DNA from 2 places in the Streptomyces canarius genome. Region 1 is predicted to be linked to the other one. Evidence: riboswitches for the same ligand, from Rfam matches in the RefSeq annotation. Region 1 holds a riboswitch; the other holds the start of a gene.
The links. A riboswitch is a leader RNA that binds a small molecule or an ion and turns the genes downstream of it on or off. The one in region 1 is predicted to bind glycine.
Positions count from the first base shown of each region.

Region 2: linked by a shared signal. The riboswitch ahead of gcvP (aminomethyl-transferring glycine dehydrogenase) and the one ahead of gcvT (glycine cleavage system aminomethyltransferase GcvT) in region 1 are both predicted to bind glycine.

Region 1 is NZ_BMVN01000036.1:50,787-54,187, forward strand. It holds gene IE294_RS34710 (enhanced serine sensitivity protein SseB) at 76-867, opposite strand; gene IE294_RS34715 (AAA family ATPase) at 934-1,602, opposite strand; glycine riboswitch at 1,782-1,877, shown strand; glycine riboswitch at 1,878-1,990, shown strand; gene gcvT (glycine cleavage system aminomethyltransferase GcvT) at 2,033-3,151, shown strand; gene gcvH (glycine cleavage system protein GcvH) at 3,290-3,401, shown strand, end outside.
Region 2 is NZ_BMVN01000080.1:9,681-13,081, forward strand. It holds gene IE294_RS43245 (DNA polymerase IV) at 1-825, shown strand, start outside; gene IE294_RS43250 (PRC-barrel domain-containing protein) at 747-1,118, opposite strand; glycine riboswitch at 1,238-1,333, shown strand; gene gcvP (aminomethyl-transferring glycine dehydrogenase) at 1,508-3,401, shown strand, end outside.

The DNA.
Region 1 (3,401 bases):
TTCGTGCGGGGGTGCGGGTGGTGGGTTCTCGCGCGGCGCCCCGCGCCCCCTGCGTCGGCCGCCCCCGGGCCGGTGCTAGTGGCCGTACTGGTAGAAGGGCCGGACGTTCGTTTTCAGCCAGTCGGAGACCGGGTCCTCGGCCACGTCCATGAGGATCAGGTTGACCGGCCACTGGACCGGGACTCGGCCGAGGGCCCTGCCGAGGGCGTCCAGGGGCAGCGTCCGGATGTCGCCCTCCCACTGGGAGAGTTCCACGCCCACGAACATCACCGGGTCGGCCGTCTCGATGGCGGCCAGGCAGCGGCGGGCGGTGAGGACCACGCCGGTCTGAGCGAACTCGGCGGAGGCCGCGGAGAGGAAGTCGACCGGATCGTCCTGCCAGTCGGGCTCGAAGAGGCGGACCCGGCCGCCGGCGTTGGGCCCGTCGAGCGGGGTGCGGCCGGCGCGGCACAGCTCGGCCACGGCCTCGGGCGGCAGCGGGATGCCGACCACACCGCCCGGGTTCACCGCGATGCCCGCCTGCGGCGGCAGGCCGCGCGCGAACTCCACGGCGGGGGCGATGGTGTACGACATGTGGGGACCGGCCGCCTGGCGCAGCTGCTCCTCGGAGCTGAACACCGGGACGTACACCTGGCCGTCGATCTCCGTCGTCGGCAGGTCCAGCGGCCCGCTGTGCGGGCCACCGCCGTTGGGCAGCGGTATCCACAGGAAGCTGCGGCCGACGACCTCGATGATCCGGTCGCCCGCCGAGGCGATGCCGAGGGAGGCCGACAGCACCTCCTCCAGCTCGTTGCCGGGCCAACCGCCGTGCGGGTGGGGGTGCGCCTGTGCCGGGAAGTCCGCTGGGATGTCCGCCGGGAAGTCCATCTGCCTACCGCCTGCTGGGAACCACTGCTGTGAGCAAGAAGGCTAGCGGGTGGCTGTGACAGTGCCTCACCGAGCGAAGCCGACCCGGCTGAGGACGTCCGCCGCGTCCCGGTCCAGCAGCACCGCCGCGCCGCAGCCGGCGGGCAGTGCCCCCTTCTCCACCGCGCGCAGCAGCCGGGCGGTCGTACGCCGGTGGCGGCGGAAGGCGTAGCGGGAGACGCCCCGGCCGCGCTCGCGCTGGCCCGCCCGAGCGGTCTCGAGGCTGACGTCGAGCAGGAGCAGGTGCAGGGTGGCGCCGCGGCGCCGGGCCTCGCGGGCCAGCCAGGCACGCACCCAGGGCTGGGTGCCGCAGTCGTGCACGACGACGCCCTCGCCGGTGCGCAGGGCCCTGCGCAGTGCGGCGTAGTGGGCGAGGCGGACCAGGGGGCGGTAGAGCGCGTACGGGACGGAGCGGGGGACGCGGGCGTCCCAGCGGTCCCGGGTGTCCTGGGAGTCGACGCGGTGGCCGGTGACCGCGCGGTGCATCAGGGTGGACTTGCCGCTGCCGGGCAGACCGGTGATCACCACCAGGTCGCGGGGGCCGAAGAGCAGGGCGTGCGGGCTGCGGCCCGCGCGGTCGCGCAGGTCGCGGACGACCGGGGCGGGCCGGTCCGCGCGGCGCCCGCGGGTCAGGGCGGAGGGCTCTCCCGGCACCGCGATGCCGGCGTCGGTGGCGTAGGCCGATGTCCTGTTCACCGTGATCGTCCTCCCCAGTGGGCTCGGTCATCCCCATGCCCGCTCTATGTAAAGAGAAGGTAATGGGCAACGGTAGGAGGTTCGTGTGCGTTCTGCCACAGCTCGGTCACAAGGAGCGTGCTCTGGATGGGCGGGGAGCGGCGTGCAATGATGTGCCCGCCAACTGCATACCGGCCGCTTGAATCCGCGCGGGAGAGTTCCCAGCCCCGGGCTGGGACGCCGAAGGAGCAAGTCCCTCCCTTGAATCTCTCAGGCCCCGTTACCGCGCGGGCGAGGCACATCTGAAAAGCGGGCCGCTGTGTCAGTGGCTCCACCCAAGGTGCAAGCCCTGGTCGTCCCTGTGGCGGTCGTGGCGAACCTCTCAGGTTCCGATGACAGATGGGGAGGAACGTTCCTCGCCTGTCCGCTCGCCTTGGGAGACGACCGTCCGATGAGCAGCACTGAACTCCGCCACACCGCGCTCGATGCCGTACATCGCGCGCTCGGTGCGACGATGACCGACTTCGCGGGCTGGGACATGCCCCTGCGCTACGGCTCCGAGCGCGACGAGCACCTCGCCGTGCGGACCCGGGCCGGTCTCTTCGACCTCTCTCACATGGGTGAGATCACCGTGACCGGCGAGCAGGCCGCCGCGTTCCTGAACCACGCCCTGGTCGGCAACATCGCCTCCGTCGGTGTCGGCCGCGCCCGCTACACGATGATCTGCCGGGCCGACGGCGGCATCCTGGACGACCTGATCGTCTACCGGCTCGCCGAGACCGAGTACATGGTCGTGGCCAACGCCTCCAACGCCCAGGTGGTGCTGGACGCCCTGACCGAGCGCGCCGAGGGCTTCGACGCCGAGGTCCGGGACGACCGGGACGCCTACGCGCTGATCGCCGTGCAGGGCCCGGAGTCCCCCGGCATCCTGAAGTCCCTCACCGACGCCGACCTCGACGGCCTGAAGTACTACGCCGGCCTGCCCGGCACGGTCGCCGGCGTCCCGGCGCTGATCGCCCGCACGGGTTACACCGGCGAGGACGGCTTCGAGCTGTTCGTCAAGCCGGAGCACGCCGTCGAGCTGTGGCAGGCGCTCACCAAGGCCGGCGAGGGCGTCGGGCTCGTCCCGTGCGGACTGTCCTGCCGGGACACCCTGCGCCTGGAGGCGGGCATGCCGCTGTACGGGCACGAGCTGACCACCTCCCTCACCCCCTTCGACGCCGGGCTCGGCCGCGTGGTCAAGTTCGAGAAGGAGGGCGACTTCGTCGGGCGCGAGGCGCTCACCGAGGCCGCTGCCCGGGCCCAGGAGAACCCGCCGCGGGTCCTGGTCGGCCTGGTCGCCGAGGGCCGCCGGGTGCCGCGCGCCGGGTACGCCGTCGTCGCCGGCGGCGAGGTGATCGGCGAGGTCACCTCCGGCGCCCCCTCCCCCACCCTGGGCAAGCCGATCGCCATGGCCTACGTCGACGCGGCGCACGCGGCGCCGGGCACCGAGGGCGTCGGCGTGGACATCCGGGGCACCCACGAGCCGTACCAGGTCGTGGCACTGCCGTTCTACAAGCGCCAGAAGTAGACACCGGCCGCGGTCGCGCCCGCCTGGGGCCCCGGTCCCGTGGCCGCGGCGTGACGCTGCGCACATTCCCCCGCTCACCAGCGGTTTCCGTAGTCACCCCGTCATCAGCACTCTCGCGCGTACAGGAGAATTCAGGCCATGAGCAACCCCCAGCAGCTGCGCTACAGCAAGGAGCACGAGTGGCTGTCGGCCGCCGAGGACGGCGTCGCGACGGTCGGCATCACGGAGCACGCGGCCAACGCGCTCGGTG
Region 2 (3,401 bases), on a different contig from region 1:
CACGGGCACGCGCTGTACGCCATGGCCCTGGCCCGGGACGAGCGGCCCGTGGTGGCCGAGCGGGAGACCAAGTCGGTGTCGGTGGAGGACACGTACGACGTGGACATCCACGACCGGCTGCGGGTCGGTCTGGAGGTGCAGCGGCTGGCCGACCGGTGTGTGCGGCGGCTGCGCCAGGCCGGGCTGTCCGGGCGGACCATCGTGCTGAAGGTGCGGCGGTACGACTTCTCCACCCTGACCCGGTCCGAGACGCTCAGGGGGCCCACGGACGACCCCGTGGTCATCCGCGAGGCGGCGGCGCGCCTGCTGGACTCCGTGGACACGACGGGCGGGGTGCGGCTGCTCGGGGTGGGGGTGTCCGGGCTCGCCGACTACACGCAGGAGGACCTGTTCGCGCAGGCGATGCCCGTGCCGGCGGCGGAGGAGCCGGAGAAGGGTGCGGTGGAGGCGGTCGTGGAGCGGGCGGAGCCCGTCGAGCGGCAGTGGCGGGCCGGACAGGACGTGCGGCACACGGAGCACGGGCACGGGTGGGTGCAGGGGAGCGGGCTGGGGCGGGTGACCGTGCGGTTCGAGACGCCGCACTCCTCTCCGGGGCGGGTGCGGACGTTCTTCGCCGACGATCCCGCGCTGGAGTCCGCCGATCCGTTGCCGTTGGTCCCGGATTCCTCCCGCCCGGCCGAACGTCCCGGTCCGCCTGACCGTGGCCGTCGCACGGCTCCGCCCCGGCCCCCGGAGGACCTCGCGGCTCAGGCCTCCTCCGACCCCGCCAGCTTGCCGAAGTCGTGGTCCGGGACCTTGGGGGGTGAGGCCACATCGAGGCCGTAGTGGTGGTAGAGCTGGAGCTCCTGTTCGGGGGAGAGGTGGCGGCCCACGCCGAAGTCGGGGGCGTCCTTGATGAGGGAGCGGTCGAAGGGGACGTGCAGGATGCCCTCGACGAGTTCGCTGGGCTCCAGCGGCACGAAGGCGTCCCGGGAGAACAGGCCGGTGCGTATGGCCGCCCATTCGGGCACGCCGGTCGCGTCGTCCAGGTACACCTCGTCGATGGTGCCGATCTTGGTGCCGTTGCGGTCGAACGCCTTGCGGCCGATCAGGTTGCGCGGATCGATGTCGGTCTGCACGGTCCCTCTCCCTCCACGTGGTCGCAACTCATCCGTAAGCACTACAAAAGACCACATTCAACGAGGCGGCCACTCGAAGACCCCGGTGTTGACCTCGCTGGTAGGCTGACAGCGGCTGCTGACCCCGTGCGGGAGAGTCCTCCGACCACCGTCGGAGGCGCCGAAGGAGCAAATCCTCCCCGGAATCTCTCAGGCTCACGTACCGCACGGACGAGGTCACTCTGGAAAGCAGGGCGGATGTCGACGGCTTCCGCTCTCACCGACGGGGAAAGCCGGTGCCCACGGGCGTCCGGTGAAGCTCTCAGGTCGTGATGACAGAGGGGGAGGCCGTCGGGGTGCCCGCGCCGTGGTGCCCCTCGCAGGTCGCGTCAGACCAGGAGGCCTCCGCAATGACCGCCCATCGCATTCCGCTCTCCGAACTCGAAGCGGGCACCCCGTTCGAGCAGCGCCACATCGGGCCCGACCAGGAGGCGCGGGCCAAGATGCTCGCGCAGGTCGGGTACGGCTCGCTCGACGAGCTGACCGCCGCCGCGGTGCCGGATGTGATCAAGAACGCCGATGCCCTGGACCTGCCGGGCGCCCGCACCGAGGCCGAGGTGCTCGCCGAGCTGCGCTCGCTCGCCGACCGCAACCAGGTCCTCGGCTCCATGATCGGCCTGGGCTACTACGGCACCTTCACGCCTCCCGTCGTCCTGCGCAACGTCATGGAGAACCCGGCCTGGTACACGGCCTACACGCCGTACCAGCCGGAGATCTCCCAGGGCCGCCTGGAGGCCCTGCTGAACTTCCAGACGATGGTCGCCGAGCTGACCGGCCTGCCCACCTCCGGCGCCTCCCTGCTGGACGAGGGCACCGCCGCCGCCGAGGCCATGGCGCTGTCCCTGCGCATGGGCAAGAACAAGAGGGGCCTGTTCCTGGTCGACGCGGACGCGCTGCCGCAGACCATCGCCGTGATCGAGACCCGCGCCGAGCCGACCGGCGTCGAGGTCGTCGTCGCCGACCTCGGCGACGGCATCCCGGCGGACATCGCCGAGCGCGAGATCAGCGGCGTGCTGATCCAGTACCCGGGCGCCTCGGGTGCCGTACGGGACGTCAAGCCCGTCATCGACCAGGCGCACGAGCTGGGCGCCCTGGTCACGGTCGCCGCCGATCTGCTCGCGCTGACCCTGCTGACGTCGCCGGGCGAGCTCGGGGCGGACATCGCCGTCGGCACGACCCAGCGCTTCGGTGTGCCGATGGGCTTCGGCGGCCCGCACGCCGGCTACATGGCCGTACGCGAGAAGTTCGCGCGCAGCCTCCCCGGCCGGCTCGTCGGCGTCTCCGTCGACGTCGACGGCAACAAGGCCTACCGCCTGGCGCTCCAGACCCGTGAGCAGCACATCCGCCGCGAGAAGGCCACCAGCAACATCTGCACCGCCCAGGTGCTGCTCGCCGTGATGGCCGGCATGTACGCCGTCTACCACGGGCCGGAGGGCCTGCGGACCATCGCCCGGCGCACGCACCGGTACGCCACGATCCTCGCCGAGGGGCTGAAGGCCGGTGGCGTGGAGATCGTCCACGGCGCGTACTTCGACACGCTCACCGCGCGCGTGCCCGGCAAGGCCGCCGCGATCGTCGCCGCCGCCCGGGAGAACGGGGTCAACCTGCGTCTCGTCGACGCCGACCACGTCTCGGCGGCCTGCGACGAGACCACCGACCGGGCCCAGCTGGACGCCGTCTTCGCCGCCTTCGGTGTCGAGGGCGACATCGAGGCGCTGGACGAGAGCGCCGAGGACACCCTGCCCGAGGCGCTGCTGCGCACCGACGCCTACCTCACCCACCCGGTCTTCCACCAGCACCGCTCCGAGACCGCGATGCTGCGCTACCTGCGCAAGCTGGCCGACCGCGACTACGCGCTGGACCGCGGCATGATCCCGCTGGGCTCCTGCACCATGAAGCTCAACGCGACCACCGAGATGGAGCCGGTCACCTGGCCCGAGTTCGGGCAGCTGCACCCCTTCGCACCCGTCGAGCAGGCCCAGGGCTACCTCGCGCTCATCCACGAGCTGGAGGACCGCCTCGCCGAGGTCACCGGCTACGACAAGGTCTCCCTCCAGCCGAACGCCGGCTCCCAGGGCGAGCTGGCCGGTCTGCTCGCCGTACGTGGCTACCACCGCGCCAACGGCGACGAGCAGCGCACCGTGTGCCTCATCCCGTCCTCCGCCCACGGCACCAACGCGGCCAGCGCCGTTATGGCCGGCATGAAGGTCGTCGTCGTCAAGACCGCCGAGGACGGCGAGATCG